4 regions of the Streptomyces sp. NPDC041122 genome follow, and region 2 is predicted to be linked to each of the others. Evidence: riboswitches for the same ligand, from Rfam matches in the RefSeq annotation. Region 2 holds a riboswitch; each other region holds the start of a gene.
The links. A riboswitch is a leader RNA that binds a small molecule or an ion and turns the genes downstream of it on or off. The one in region 2 is predicted to bind cobalamin.

Region 1: linked by a shared signal. The riboswitch ahead of ACZ6B8_RS30795 (cobalamin biosynthesis protein) and the one ahead of ACZ6B8_RS17010 (energy-coupling factor ABC transporter permease) in region 2 are both predicted to bind cobalamin.
Region 3: linked by a shared signal. The riboswitch ahead of ACZ6B8_RS00250 (ABC transporter substrate-binding protein) and the one ahead of ACZ6B8_RS17010 (energy-coupling factor ABC transporter permease) in region 2 are both predicted to bind cobalamin.
Region 4: linked by a shared signal. The riboswitch ahead of ACZ6B8_RS03775 (ABC transporter substrate-binding protein) and the one ahead of ACZ6B8_RS17010 (energy-coupling factor ABC transporter permease) in region 2 are both predicted to bind cobalamin.

Annotation. Positions count from the first base shown of each region.
Region 1 covers NZ_JBVIYQ010000009.1:384,121-387,876, reverse strand. The annotation lists gene ACZ6B8_RS30805 (inorganic phosphate transporter) at 1-1,125, shown strand, start outside; gene ACZ6B8_RS30800 (hypothetical protein) at 1,138-1,362, shown strand; cobalamin riboswitch at 1,514-1,653, shown strand; gene ACZ6B8_RS30795 (cobalamin biosynthesis protein) at 1,764-2,720, shown strand; gene ACZ6B8_RS30790 (cobyric acid synthase) at 2,717-3,756, shown strand, end outside.
Region 2 covers NZ_JBVIYQ010000004.1:211,730-215,485, forward strand. The annotation lists gene ACZ6B8_RS16995 (energy-coupling factor ABC transporter ATP-binding protein) at 1-147, opposite strand, end outside; gene cbiQ (cobalt ECF transporter T component CbiQ) at 144-893, opposite strand; gene ACZ6B8_RS17005 (energy-coupling factor ABC transporter substrate-binding protein) at 900-1,298, opposite strand; gene ACZ6B8_RS17010 (energy-coupling factor ABC transporter permease) at 1,295-2,014, opposite strand; cobalamin riboswitch at 2,045-2,228, opposite strand; gene ACZ6B8_RS17015 (diacylglycerol/lipid kinase family protein) at 2,335-3,756, opposite strand, start outside.
Region 3 covers NZ_JBVIYQ010000001.1:55,993-59,748, forward strand. The annotation lists gene ACZ6B8_RS00245 (FecCD family ABC transporter permease) at 1-1,021, opposite strand, end outside; gene ACZ6B8_RS00250 (ABC transporter substrate-binding protein) at 1,093-2,109, opposite strand; cobalamin riboswitch at 2,212-2,396, opposite strand; gene ACZ6B8_RS00255 (VOC family protein) at 2,405-2,917, opposite strand; gene ACZ6B8_RS00260 (AraC family transcriptional regulator) at 2,914-3,756, opposite strand, start outside.
Region 4 covers NZ_JBVIYQ010000001.1:865,194-868,949, reverse strand. The annotation lists gene ACZ6B8_RS03785 (amino acid permease) at 105-1,616, shown strand; gene ACZ6B8_RS03780 (M67 family metallopeptidase) at 1,704-2,126, shown strand; cobalamin riboswitch at 2,130-2,250, shown strand; gene ACZ6B8_RS03775 (ABC transporter substrate-binding protein) at 2,295-3,266, shown strand; gene ACZ6B8_RS03770 (FecCD family ABC transporter permease) at 3,347-3,756, shown strand, end outside.

The sequences.
Region 1 (3,756 bases), on a different contig from region 2:
TTCCTCTCCGTGGAGGTCGCCAAGACGATCTCCGGCGGCATCGTGAACGAGGACGGCCTCAAGACAGAGGTGATCTTCGCCGCGCTCGTCGGCGCGATTCTCTGGAACCTGCTGACCTGGCTGGTGGGCCTGCCCTCCAGCTCCTCCCACGCGCTCTTCGGCGGTCTCATCGGCGCCGCGGTCATGTCGATGGGCTGGTCGTCGATCAACGGCGGCACCGTCGTCACCAAGATCCTCATCCCGGCCGTCGCGGCCCCGCTCGTGGCCGGCATCGCCGCGACGCTGGCCACCCGGCTGACGTACCGGATCGGCCGCAACACCGACCAGAAGGCCACCGCCAAGGGCTACCGCGCGGGCCAGATCGCCTCCGCGGGACTCGTCTCGCTGGCCCACGGCACCAACGACGCGCAGAAGACCATGGGCATCATCACGCTCGCCCTGATCACCGGCGGCGTCCTGAACCCCGGCGCCAACCCCCCGATGTGGGTCATCGTCTCGGCCGGTGTCGCCATCGCGCTCGGCACCTACCTCGGCGGCTGGCGCATCATCCGCACGATGGGCAAGGGCCTGACCGACCTCGCGCCGCAGCAGGGCTTCGCCGCCCAGACCAGCGCCGCGACGGCGATCCTCGCCTCCTCGCACATCGGCTTCTCGCTCTCCACCACCCAGGTCTGCTCGGGCGCCGTGATGGGCGCGGGCCTCGGCCGCAAGGGCGGCGTGGTCCGCTGGTCGACCGCCACCCGGATGTTCGTCGCGTGGGGCCTGACCCTGCCGGCCGCCGGTCTGGTCGGCGCGGGCGCCGAGTTCCTCACCAAGCAGGGCCCCTGGGGCGTCGCGGCCACCGCGGCCCTCCTGGTCGCCGGGGCGAGCGTGATCTGGGTCCTCTCCCGCCGCGACTCCGTCGACCACACCAACGTCACGGACGACGAGATCCGCCCCGACGGCATCCCGGCCGCCGAGCCCGCGGGCGTCGTGACCACCGCGATCGCCGCCGTCACCCCGCCCCCGGTGGGCGCGATGGCCGCCTCCGTCCTGCCGGGCTCCCCCGTCAAGGCCACCGTCTCGGCCCCGACCACCACCACGACCGGTGCCATGGCGGACCCCGCCCGGCCCGCGACCGTGTAAGGACAGACCAGCATGAGCATCGACTGGGCAGCTCTCGGCTCCGTGTTCGGAGTCAGCCTCGCGGTGACGGTGGCCCTGGTGGGCCTGTTCACCCTCGGCATCGTCGGCCTCTCCAAGCAGGAGACGGCGGCCGCCTCCACCGGTGGCTCCGCGGCCCTGGCGCGCACCGGCGCGTACGCCTGCTTCGCGCTCTGCGCGGCGGCGGTGGCGTACGGCATCTTCCTGATCGTCGCCTGACGGCACGGGCGCCGTCCGGCGGCGGCGCTCCCGGGTGGGGCGCGGAGCGTGACACACGCTCCGCGCCCCACCCGTGTGCGTGGGCCCTGATGTGAGTCCCGGTGTGGGGCCCAACACACTCTCCCGCCGCAGGTCAACGGCGAGTTGACGGGCCTTCGCGGGCCGTGGTGGACTGCCGGGGCCAACCACGGCGGCAGAAGAGGAAGCCGGTGCGAATCCGGCGCGGTCCCGCCACTGTCACCGGGGAGTCCCTCCCCGCGAGCCAGGAACTCTCGCCGCCGATCACGTCGAACCAGGGCGCGGACACCCTGAGTGAGGACATATCGCCATGCCCGGCCGCCCGGTGCCGCCCCTGCCCCTGAGTACGAGCTCGCTCCTCAGCGCGGCGACGGGCTGACCCCATGAGTGCCGACCGCGACTTCGCGTACGGCGCCGCCGCCGGCCTCCTCGGCGACCTGCTCCTCGGCGATCCCCGCCGGGGCCATCCGGTCGCCGCGTTCGGCCGTGCCGCGGCCGCCGTCGAGCGGACGCTCTGGCGCGACCACCGCGGCTGGGGCGCGCTGCACACCCTGGTGTGCGCCGGGGGCGCGACGGGCGCCGCCGTCCTCGCCACCACGCTCGTACGCCGCTCACGTGCCGGATCCGTGGCGCTGACCGCCGCCGCCACCTGGGCCGTCGTCGGCGGCACCTCGCTCGGCCGGGAGGCGCGGGCCGTCGGCGGGGCGCTGGCGGCCGGCGACCTCGAGGTCGCGCGGGAGCGGCTGCCGCATCTGTGCGGGCGGGACCCGCAGGCGCTGGATGCGGACGGCATCGCCCGGGCCGTGGTGGAGTCCGTCGCCGAGAACACCTCCGACGCGGTGGTCGGGGCCCTCGTATGGGGCGCCCTCGCCGGGGTGCCCGGCCTGGTCGCTTTCCGGGCCGTGAACACGCTCGACGCGATGGTGGGGCACAAGTCGGCCCGCCACCGGCGGTACGGATGGGCCTCCGCCCGGCTCGACGACGTCTTCGGGTGGCCGGGGGCGCGGCTGACCGCGGGGCTCGCGGCGCTCGCCGGGGACGCGCCGCGAGGGGCCCTGCGCGCCTGGCGCGCGGACGCCGGCAAGCACCCGAGCCCGAACGCCGGACCCGTCGAGGCGGCCTTCGCCGGGGCGTTGGGCGTCCGGCTCGGGGGGACGCTCTCGTACGGCGGGCGGATCGAGCACCGGCCGGTGCTGAACGGGGAGGGGCGCGAGGTGCGGGTGGCCGACATCGACCGGGCCGCGAAGCTGTCCCGGCGCGTCGGGCTGCTCGCCCTGGGAACGGTGGTGGGCGCCCGCTGGGCGCTGCGGTCGGCGAGGTCGGGGAGAGGGAAAGCATGAGCGGTGGACTGCTGGTCGCCGGGACCACATCGGACGCCGGGAAGAGCGTCGTCACCGCCGGTATCTGCCGGTGGCTGACCCGCAAGGGCGTGTCCGTCGCGCCGTTCAAGGCGCAGAACATGTCCCTCAACTCCTTCGTCACCCGCGAGGGCGCCGAGATCGGGCGGGCGCAGGCCATGCAGGCGCAGGCCGCCCGTGTCGAGCCGAGCGCGCTGATGAACCCCGTCCTGCTCAAGCCGGGCAGTGACCGCTCCAGCCAGGTCGTCCTGATGGGCAGGCCCGTGGGCGAGATGAGTGCGCGTGGCTACCACGGCGGGCGCCAGGCGCAGCTGCTCGACACCGTCGTGGGCTGCCTGGAGGAGCTGCGCGGCACGTACGACGCCGTCATCTGCGAGGGAGCGGGCAGCCCCGCGGAGATCAACCTCAGGCGCACCGACATCGTGAACATGGGCATCGCGCGCGCCGCCCGCTTCCCCGTCCTGGTGGTCGGCGACATCGACCGGGGCGGGGTGTTCGCCTCGTTCTTCGGCACGACCGCGCTGCTGAGCCCGGCCGACCAGGAGCTCGTCGCGGGCTATCTGGTGAACAAGTTCCGCGGGGACGTCTCCCTCCTCGCACCGGGGCTGGACATGCTGCTCGGCCTCACCGGGCGGCGCACCTTCGGGGTGCTGCCGTTCCAGCACGGGCTCGGCATCGACGAGGAGGACGGTCTTCGGGTCTCCCTGCGGGGCGCCGTCCGGGAGTCCGTGGTCGCCCCGCCGGCCGGCGAGGACGTGCTGCGGGTCGCGGTGTGCGCCGTGCCGCTGATGTCCAACTTCACGGACGTGGACGCGCTGGCCGCCGAGCCGGGCGTCGTCGTGCGGTTCGTGGACCGGGCCGAGGAGCTCGTCGACGCCGACCTCGTCGTCGTACCGGGCACCCGCGGGACCGTGCGGGCGCTGGCCTGGCTGCGCGAGCGCGGCCTCGCGGACGCCCTCGCCCGCCGCGCCGCCGAGGGCCGTCCGGTGCTCGGCATCTGCGGCGGCTTCCAGGTCCT
Region 2 (3,756 bases):
GGCGCGGCCCTCGACGACGTCGAAGTCCAGTCCGCTGAGCACGGTGGGCCCGTCCTCGTACGCGTAGGACGCGTCGCGCAGGGCGACCAGGGGCTGTCCCGGCCCGCCGCGGGCGCCCGGCTCGCGAAGAGCCCTCGGCTCGGTCATGGCAGGAACCTTTCCAGTACGAGGGTGAGGGCCACCAGGCCCACGAGGAGGACGCCTCCGGCCGCCACGAAGGGCCGGGAGATCCGGGCGTCGGGGACGAGGACCCGCAGCGTGCCGTCGTAGCCGCGTCCGGCGAGCCCGGCGTGCAGCCGGCCGGCCCGGTCGAAGGCCTGCACGAAGGCGGTGGCGCCGAGCGAGGCGAGGGAGCGCCAGGTGGCGGCGCGGGTGGTGTGGCCGAGGCGGGCGGCCTGCGCCTGCCGGATGCGGCTCATGGAGTCCAGGAGCAGGAAGCTCATGCGGTACGTGACGAGCGCCACGTCCACGACGGGTGCGGGCACACCGGCCTTCACCAGCCGGGGCAGCAGGTCCGACATCGGTGTGGTGAACGCGAACAGCAGCACGCCGAGCGAGGCCGCGGAGGTCCGCAGGAGGAGGCCGCCCGCGCGCGCCGGGCCTCCGTCGGCGAGCGTCACGAAGCCCTCGGGGCCGCCGAGTTGGACGAGCAGCGTGAGGGCGCCGGTGACGCAGAAGCCGAGCGGCACGCGGTAGGCACGCCACAGTTTGCGGGGCGGCACGCCCGCGGGTCCGAGCAGCAGGACGAGCGCCGCGGTCAGCACCAGCGCGGCGCCCGGCCAGGGCGGCAGCGAGATGGCCAGGACGGTGAGGCCGAGCCCGAGCACGGCCTTGTCCACGGGGTGCCGGCGGCGCCAGCGACTGCTGTGCGCCGCCGCGTCGATGGGCAGCACGCCGGGTCAGACCTGCCCGGCCCCGGACCGGCCGGCCTCCTGGCCGGCCGGGGTGCCGGCCGCGGCACCGGTGGACCGCTCCGCGTCCGCCTCCTGCGCCACCGTCTGCTCCGCGCCCTGGCGGCGTCCCTTGCGCAGCCCGAAGTAGTAGGCGAGGACACCGGCGCCCATGGCCGCCTGCAGGGCGAAGAGCGCCGACTCGATCTCCCCGGAGGGGGGTTCGTACAGTGGCGAGAACCACGGCTTGTAGTCCGGCTTGATCTCGGTGATCGCGGTCTCGGCCTGCGCGTCGGCGCCGGCGAACGGCTCCTTCTCGTCGTCGCCGAGCCCGAGCGCCACGGGCAGCACCGCGAGCGCGGCGACCACCACGAGCAGCAGGATGTTGATTTTCGCGTTCCGGCTCATCGGGCGCTGGCCCCCGTCTCCGTCTTGGTCGTCGTCACGTCCGGCGTGCTCTTGCGCTGCATCAGCACGCCGAGCCGGGTGAGCTCGCCCCTGCTGGACTGCACGAGCAGCCGCATCACCAGGACGGTGAGCAGTCCCTCGCTGATCGCCAGCGGGATCTGCGTGACGGCGAAGATTCCGCCGAACTTGCCCAGAGCCCCGAGGAATCCGCTGCTGGGGTCGGGGAACGCGAGCGCCAGCTGAACACTGGTGACGCAGTACGTGGACAGGTCGGCGACGAACGCACCGAAGAACACGGCGACCATGAGCGGGACGTCGAACCGCTTGAGGAGCCGGTAGACCGCGTATCCGGCCCAGGGGCCGACGATCGCCATCGAGAAGGCGTTGGCGCCCAGGGTGGTGAGCCCGCCGTGGGCGAGCAGCAGGGCCTGGAAGAGCAGGGTGATGGTGCCCAGCACCGTCATGATGGGCGGCCGGAACAGGATCGCTCCGAGCCCGGTTCCCGTCGGGTGCGAGCAACTGCCCGTGACGGACGGGATCTTCAGTGCGGACAGGACGAACGTGAAGGCCCCGGAGGCGCCGAGGAGCAGCGTGCTCTCCGGGTGTTCCTTGACTTCACGGGTCAGGGAGCGGACTCCGTGGACGACGAACGGCGCGGACGCTACGCCCCAGGCGATCGCGTGCGCCGGTGGGAGGAAACCCTCGGCTATGTGCATGGCTCGGCAGACCCTCTCCAGCACCTCGTGGATGGACAACGCGCCTTGGCCGGTCTCCTGGCTGACGGGTCGTACCGACCGGACTCCGCCTTCCCGGGTGCGTGCGCACCCAGTGGCTGCCGCGAGGGCTGGAGCCGGACTTCCCGATCACAGTGGCGAGGGCCGCACCGGCATCACACCGGATTTCCCGTTCACCAAGGCGTGGCGACATTAGTGCGCAACTGATCTGCTGACAACTTGCGCACGGGTTGCGGCGGTGGCACACGCGAGCGCGTGTACCACCGCGTACGCCCCTGATCAGCGGCCGTGTGGCGGGTGGGTCAGCGGAGCCACTGGTCCTGGTCGGCGGGCCGGTAGAGGGTGAGGGCCTTGGGGAGCTTGTCGAGCACGAGCCGCTGGTACGTGGTGTCGGTCACCTCGCCGTCGTAGGCGAGGTGCGGGTCGCCCTCCACGACTTCCAGCTCGAGCCGGCGCACCTGGGCGGTCGTCAGGACACGGGAGTTGTGCAGGGTTCCGGTCAGGACGGCGAGGAGCAGCCGGGTGCGGGCCAGCGGAGTGCCGGCCTCCACGGCGCGGACGTCGAGGAGCCCGTCGTCGAGCTGGGTGCGGTAGGTCGGGGCGAAGCCCGCCGGGTGGTAGATGCCGTTGCCCGCGAAGAGCAGCCAGATGCGGCGCGGCCGGCCGTTGATCACCACGGAGAGCGGGGCGCCCGTCGCCAGAACCTTGGCGAGGCCGATGACGAGCGCGGGCCACTTGCCGATGCGCTTCTCGAGCCGCTCCCGGGCATGGACCAGGTCCGAGTAGACGCCGATGCTGAACGTGTTGAGGAAGAGCTGCTGTTCGCCGCGGGCCTCCAGCTCGCGGGTCGGCGCCTCCTGTGTGCCGCCGGTGGCGGCGCCGGGCTGCTGATAGGCGGAGGCGCGTCCCACGTCGGAGGTGACGGCGTCGCCGGACCCGATGGCGCGGGTGACGTCTTCCAGCGTCACGTTGCCGAGGTCCACGGCGAAGTGGTTGAAGGTGCCGCCGGGGAAGACGGCGAGGGGGACCTGGTGCCGTGCCGCCGTGACGCTGCCCGCGTTGACCGTGCCGTCGCCGCCGCACACCCCCAGCGCCCCGCCGTCCGCGACGGCGCGCTGCGCGGCCGCTTCCAGGAGGGCCACCAGATCGTCGCCGGGTTCGAAGACCGTGATCGACGCTTCGGGGAGCAGGGTGCGCAGGGTGTCGGCGGTGTCCCTGCTCCAGGCGACGCCGGAGGACGGGTTGACGACCACGTGCAGGCCCTGGCCGTCCTTGAGCGCGGGGGCCGGCCGGCGCGGCGGAGCGCCCGCGGCCGCCGCCGCGGGCTTCACGGGCCACCAGCGGCAGGTGAGCAGCGCGGCCCCCACTCCGATGAGGGCTCCGGCGGCCGTGCGGCCGCGGTGGTCGAGGCCCTTCTGGCCGCGCGCGTAGGCGAGACCGGCCGCGAACGGCAGGACGCCCAGGCCGTGCCGGGGCGACTCCATGACGACCGCCGAGGTGAAGGCGGTTGCCGTGGCTATCGGGCTGGCGGGCAGCGAGGCGGTGCGGGGGCGAGGGAACAGCGCGGGCAGGCCGTCCAGGACGGGGCGGGCGCTGCGGGCCGCGGGCTTGGCCACCGCATGGTTCACAGCTGTGACGATCGCCACCGATCCGAGCCCCCGCAGGGCAGCCCTGCGGGCGCTCCTGTCCCCCGAGAGACCCAGTGCCGTGGCGGCGCCCAGCCA
Region 3 (3,756 bases), on a different contig from region 2:
GGTACAGCACCGCCACGAACGCCGGTACGCCGATGAGTGACGTCACCACGCCGACCGGGACCTCCTGCGGGTCCAGGGCCGTGCGGGCCAGCGTGTCCACCCAGACCAGGAAGACCGCGCCGGCCAGCGCGGTGACCGGGAGCAGCCGGGCGTGCCCGGAGCCGACGAAGGCGCGGGCCGCGTGCGGCAGGACCAGGCCGACGAAGCCGATGGCCCCCGCCGAGCTGACCAGGGCCGCCGTCAGCAGTGCCGTCGTGCAGAGCAGGATGATCCGGGTGCGGGCCACCCGGACGCCCAGCGTCGCCGCCGCCTCCTGCCCGAAGGCGAACGCGTCGAGCGTCCGGGCGTGCGCGAGGCAGACCAGCAGCGTCACCGCGAGCACCGCGGCGCACAGCCACACGTCGGTCCAGCCGATGCCGCTGAGCGAGCCGAGGAGCCAGAACAGCACGCCCCGCGTGGTCTCGGCGTCGCCCGCGGTGAGGATCACGAACGAGGTCAGCGCGGAGAAGAGCTGCATCGCGGCGACGCCGGAGAGGACGACCCGGTCCGTGGTGTCGCCCAGGGTGTGGCTCAGGAGCAGCACCAGCGCGAACGAGCAGAGCGCGCCCACGAAGGCGCCCGCCGAGACCGACACCGCTCCCCCGCCGACGCCGAGGACGACGACCGCGACCGCTCCCGTGGACGCCCCGGAGGAGACCCCGAGGACGAAGGGGTCGGCGAGCGGATTGCGGAGCAGGGACTGCATGACGGCTCCGCAGACCGCGAGGCCCGCGCCGCAGACCGCGGCGAGCAGGGTGCGGGGCATCCGCAGGTTCCAGACGATGCCGTCCCTGATCGGGGTGAGCGGGGTGTCGCCGAGACCGAGGTGGGCGCCGACGGTCGACCACACGTCGGGCACGGAGATGTCGGCCGGGCCGATGGTGACGGCCACGGATACGGAGAGGACCAGCGCGGCGACGCCGGCCGCCCAGAGCAGCCCCAGGCGCACGCGGCCGGGGGCGGCGCCGGAAGGGTCGTCCAGGACGGCTCCCGGATCCGTACCCGTACCTACACCTGTACCCGTACCCGCTTCCGGCGCCGTCCCGCTCTCCGTCACTTGGCGAGCCCGAACTTCCGCAGCCCCGCCGCCACTTGTTCGATGCCGTCGACCGTACGGATCGTGGGGTTCATCGCCTGGCCGCTGAGCAGGACGTACCGCTTCTTCTTCACCGCGGTGAGGTTCTTCGTCGCCGGGTTGGTCTCCAGGAACCTGATCTTCGCCGCGGCGCTCTCCGCGGACTGCGACTTGCGTGTGAGGTCGCCGAGGACGAGGACGTCGGGGTCGCGGTCGGCGACCGTCTCCCAGTTGATCTGCGGCCACTCGTCGTGCGTGTCGTCGAAGACGTTCTTCGCGCCGAGTTCGCGGGTGATGATGCCGGGGGCGCCGCAGCAGCCCGCCAGGTACGGGGCGTCGGAGTTGGCGAACCAGTACATGAGGCGGGTGTCGGACGCGGACGCCCGGATGTTCTTCGTCGCCTTCGTGACGCGGCGCTTCAGGTCGGCGATCAGTTTCTCGCCGCGCCGCTCGACGTGGAAGACCTTCGCGAGGTCGCGCACCTCGCCGTAGACCGTGTCCATGGTGAGGGTCTGCACGCGCTTGCCGTCGCCGGCGCCGTCGTTGTCCTTGCCCGCGCAGTCGCTGGGCGAGACGTAGACGGGGACGCCGAGCTCGGTGAACTTCGAGCGGTCGGCGACCCCGCCCTTGCCGACGGTGTAGAGGAAGGAGGCGCTGACGAAGTCCGGCTCCTTGTCGAGGACCTTCTCCAGCGAGGGGTAGCGGTCGGCGAGCCGATCGACCTTCGCCTCGTCCTTCGCCAGGTTCTTCAGGACCGGGTCGGTCCAGGTGCCGGTGCCTGCCATCCGGTCGGCGAGGCCGAGCGAGAGCAGGATCTCCGTGGAGCCCTGGTCGAGGGAGACGGCCCGCCGCGGCGCCGCCGTGACCTCGGCCTTCTTGCCGCAGGAGGTGACCGTGACCGGATAGCCGTCGGCGCCCTTGCCCGCCGGCTTGCCCGCCGAGCCGCCGCCGCACGCGGTGAGCGCGAGCAGGCAGGCGCAGAGGAGGGCGGACATGCGGACTGGCGTGGATATACGGGCTGTCGAGGACACGTGATCCTTCGGGTCTCGCGGCTCATACGCGGAGCCTGGCCTGCGTCACGACCTCCGCCGCCCGGTGCGCGGACGGAGGTGCCAGCAGGTCTTCGGACTCGGGATCGACCGGGCGGGGCGCCTTCCCGGGCGTCCTGAGACGCCCAGTGGCCGTGGCCCCGCCCGTCCCCCTCACCGCTGCGCGTCAGTTCCGGATTCGCACCGGATTCCCTGGCCCAGGTGTGGGTTTGACTGGCTTGCGCAAGTTATCACGCACCCGTCACGCGCTCGGGCGGGCCGTCGGCGCGGGCCGCGGCTCGCCGGGGTAGGTGCCGAAGGACCAGCGGTTGCCCTCCGGATCGGCGATGCCGAACTCGCGGCTGCTGTAGGGCTTGTCCTCGATCTCGCTGGTGATCTCCACGCCCGCCGCGGTGAGGCGCCGGTACAGCTCGTCCACCTCGGCGGTGACGATGTAGGCGCCCGCGGCGCCCGGCTTTCCGCAGGTGGCCGAGGACTCCGGGTCGTACGAGCCGAGCATGATGCCGCCGCCCTCGGGCCAGTCGAGCTGGGCGTGGGCGACGCGGCCCTCGTCCTCGTAGACGGCCGTGCGCAGGAAGCCGACGGTGCCGACGAGGAAGTCGATCAGGGCGAGGGCGTCCGCGGCCTGCACGCCCGGCCAGATGGCGGGTGCGGGGGTCACGCGGGTGTCAGGGGTGTCAGTGGTGTCAGGGGTGTCAGGGGTGTCAGGGGTGTCGAATCGCTGTTCCGTCTGGGTCTTCGGTGTGGTGTTCATGGCTTCGATTCTTCGCCTCCGCCGTGTGCCCCGGCTTGGATATTCCGGCACTCTTCGGCCAGCCAGCGGGTGGGGCTGGCCCCTGTGTACTGCCGGAAGTCACGGACCAGGTGGGAGTGGTCGTAATAGCCGGTGTCGGCCGCGACCCGGGCGAGGTCGGGCCGGTCGCCCGCCGCGACGGCCCTGGTCACGGCGGCCTTGGCGTGCTGGAAGCGCATCAGGCGGGCGGCCTGCTTGGGGCTCAGTCCGGTCTCGGCGCGGAACAGCGCGGTCAGCCGGCGCTCGCTGAGCGCGACGTGCCGGGAGAGGCCGCCGAGCGTACCCGCGCCGCGGTGCCGGGCCAGCCACGCCCATGCCGCGGCCACCTCGGGCCGTACGGATCCCGTGGCGCGGTCGGTGGACGCGAGGCGCCGCAGATAGCCGGAGAGGAGATCGAAGCGGTCCGCCCAGCGGTCCAGCTCGCAGAGCCGCTCGCGGACCTCGCCCGCGCGGGCGCCGAACACGTCGGTGCCGGCGACGACGAGCTGTCCGGCCAGCTCGGCGGCGGGCGCGCCGAGCAGCGCGCGGGCCGCGAGGGGGTGCACGGCGAGCTGGATGCCGGCCTCGTGCTCGGGCTGGACGACGTAGGCGGGGCTCTGGTGCAGGCCGCCCACCACGATGTCGGTGCGCGCCGCCGCCGGGCCGGTGGCCCGGTCCGGGGATTCGCCGGTGGCGATGGGGCCGTCGAGGGAGAAGATCACCGTCAGGTAGGGCGACGGGAGTCCGCGGTGCAGGGCGGGGCGCTGCCCGGCGGTGCGGTAGCCGACCGCCGAGACGACCATGCCGTCGAGCCGCGGCGC
Region 4 (3,756 bases), on a different contig from region 2:
CAGACCGCCGGTAGCACTCCATCCATATCCGGGGGGATCAGGACCTGATCCGCAGCCACAACGCAGATGTGCGGGCGCGGATCAGCATGGAGAAAGGCGTCACCATGACCTCAGTGCAGGTCGAAGAGCACCACGGCGAGCCTGGCGGCAATGGTGTCGTGCAGGGCGGCCCGTCCGGCGAGGGCGAGGGCTACCAGCGCGGGCTCGGGGCCCGGCAGATCCAGATGATCGCGATCGGCGGTGCCATCGGCACCGGCCTGTTCCTCGGCGCGGGCAAAGCCATCCACAAGGCAGGGCCCAGCCTCATCCTGGCGTACGCCATCGCGGGCCTCGTCATCTTCTTCATCATGCGGGCGCTCGGCGAGCTCCTCATGTACCGGCCCGTGTCCGGCTCCTTCTCGGAGTACGCACGCGAGTTCATGGGCCCGTTCTTCGGATTCGTGACCGGCTGGACGTACTGGCTCTTCTGGGTCGTCACCGGCATCACCGAAGTCACCGCGGCCGCCCAGTACATGCAGTACTGGACCCATGACTCATTCCCGCAATGGGCCTACGCGCTGGTCTTCACCGTCATCCTGTACGGCGCGAACCTCATCTCCGTGAAGCTCTTCGGTGAGCTGGAGTTCTGGTTCTCGATGGTCAAGGTCACCGCCATCATCGGCATGATCCTGATCTGCGTCGGCATCCTCACCATCGGCTTCTCCGACGCCGGGGACACCGCCTCCGTGACCCACCTCTGGGACGACGGCGGCTTCTTCCCCAACGGCATCGGCTCCACGCTGATGACCCTGCAGATCGTGATGTTCGCCTTCCTCGCCGTCGAGCTGGTCGGCGTCACCGCGGGCGAGTCCAAGGACCCCAAGACCGTCCTGCCCAAGGCCATCAACACCGTGCCGTGGCGCATCGCCGTCTTCTACGTCGGCGCGCTCATCATGATCCTGTCGGTTGTCCCGTGGACCTCGTTCAAGCCGGGCGTCTCGCCGTTCGTGAAGGCCTTCGAGGAGATGGGTCTCGGCGTCGGCGCCGCGATCGTGAACTTCGTGGTCCTCACCGCCGCGCTCTCCTCCTGCAACTCCGGCATGTACTCCACCGGCCGCATGCTGCGCGACCTCGCGCTCAACGGCCAGGGCCCGAAGTTCTTCACCAAGCTCACGAAGAACGGCCTGCCGCTGACCGGCACCACGGTCTCCGCCGCCTTCATGCTCGTCGGCGTCTGGATCAACTACCAGTGGCCGGGCGAGGCGTTCAACTACGTCGTCTCCTTCGCGACCATCTCCGGCATGTGGGCCTGGATCATGATCCTCGCCTGCCAGATCCGCTACCGCCGCAAGGCCGACCGCGGCGAGCTGCCGCAATCCACGTTCCGCGCCCCGGGCGCGCCGTACACCAGCTGGTTCGCGCTCGCCTTCATCGGCATGGTCATCGTGATGATGGGCGTCGACAAGGACGCGCGCATCTCGCTGTACGCCGCGCCGGTGTGGGCCCTGATCCTGACGGTCTCCTACCTCGTGCTCAAGAGCCGCAACCCGCAGGCTGCCGCCTTCACCAAGCAGAAGGTCGGCGCCCAGGGCGGCACGGACGGCCCGTCCGACGGCGACCCGCTCAGCAAGGACTGACCGGCCCCCCAAGGCCGATGTCCAGCATTCGGGCCCGCCCGTACCACACTTCGGTACGGTGCGGGCCCTCTGCTTATCCTGGCTCCCATGCTGACCATCACCCAGGCCCTCCACGACCAGATCGTCGCGCACGCGCGCAAGGACCACCCCGACGAGGCCTGCGGCGTGGTCGCGGGGCCGGAGGGCACCGACCGGCCCGAGCGGTTCATCCCGATGCTGAACGCCGCGCGCTCGCCCACGTTCTACGAGTTCGACTCGGGTGACCTGCTCAAGCTCTACCGCGACCTCGACGACCGCGACGAGGAGCCGGTGATCGTCTACCACTCGCACACGGCGACCGAGGCCTACCCCTCGCGCACCGACATCACGTACGCCAACGAGCCCGGCGCGCACTACGTCCTGGTCTCCACCGCCGACACCGACGGCGCGGGCCCCTTCCAGTTCCGCTCGTACCGGATCGTGGACGGCGAGGTCACCGAGGAAGAGGTAAAGGTCGTCGAGGCATACTGAGCTTCACTCATGAGGGCGGCAGGACCCAGGAAGCCGGTGCGAACCCGGCACGGTCCCGCCACTGTGACCCCGGCCCCGCGCAGGGCCGGGGGAGTCAGGAACTGACCTGCCGCCTTTCTCCACGCAACGCAGGGGACGCGGAAATCCCCTGGAGGAGGCAGCTCAGCCATGTCCCGCCGCCACACCGGCATACGCGCGCTCGCCGCGGCCACCCTGCTCGTCCCGCTCGCCGCGTGCTCGTCGGCGGACACCGACGGCGACACGAAGCCCGCCGCGCGGGCGGCCGGATTCCCGTACACCGTCACCAACTGCGGCGTGCGGACGACGTACGACGCGCCCCCGAAGCGCGCCGTCACCATGAACCAGCACACCACCGAAGTGATGCTGGAACTCGGCCTGCAGGACCACATCGCCGGCACCGCCTATCTCGACGACAAGGTGCTGCCGAAGTACGAGAAGGCGTACAGGTCGCGCCCCGTGCTCGCCGAGGAATACCCCTCGTACGAGAAGCTGCTCGCCGCCAATCCCGACTTCGTGTACGGCGGTTACCCGAGCGCCTTCCTCGCGGGCGACGGCCGCAGCCGCTCCGCGCTCGCGAAGTCGGGCATCAAGACCCGCCTGAACGTCGAGGGCTGCGCGAACAAGCCCGTCTCCATGGACGACGTCTACCGCGAGGTCCGCGAGGTCGGCGCCACCTTCGGGGTGCGCGACCGTGCCGAGAAGTGGGTCGCGGGCGCCCGCCGCGAACTCACCGCCACCGCGAAGAAGTCCCGGGGCGAGAAGGCGCGGTCCGTCTTCGTCTACGACAGCGGCGACAAGACCGCGTTCACCGCCGGCGGCCGCGGCATCGGCAACGACATCATCGAGCGGGCCGGCGGCCGCAACGTCTTCGCCGACGTCGACAAGTCCTTCACCGACGCCTCCTGGGAGAAGGTCGTCGAGCGCGGGCCCGAGACCATCCTGATCCTCGACTACGGCGCCACGACCGTCGCCCAGAAGAAGAAGCGCCTCCTGGAGGATCCGGTCCTGCGGGACGTCCCGGCCGTCAGGAACAAGCGCTTCGCGGTGCTGCGACTGTCGGACGTGGTCACCGGCGTACGAGCACCGGAGGCGGTGAGGAAGCTGGCGGCGCAGCTGTGAGGCGCACCCGGGCATTCCAGCCCGTCCGGCGTTCGAGGACGAGCCCGAAGGGCGATCGACGGGACGCACGGGGTCGGCGCCTGGTCGTTCTGACGGTACTCACAGTCACCCTCGCGGCAGCGATACTCGCCGGGCTGGCCCTGGGCTCGGTCCGGATCCCGCCGGGCCAGGTCCTGGACATCCTCACGGGGCGGGCCGGACCCTCCCCCTTCCGCACCATCGTGCTGGACGTCCGCCTCCCCAGGGTCCTGCTCGGCGCAGCCGTCGGCGCGGGCCTCGCCGTCATCGGCACCGTCCTGCAGGCCCTCGTCCGCAACCCGCTCGCCGACCCGTTCCTGCTCGGTGTCTCCTCCGGCGCCTCCGTCGGCGCGGTCTCCGCCATCGTGCTCGGCGGCGTCTTCGGCCTCGGCACCGCCCTGTCGACCACCGTCACCATCCCGGCCGCGTCCTTCGCGGGCGCGCTGGTCTCCCTGGTCCTCGTCCACGGCCT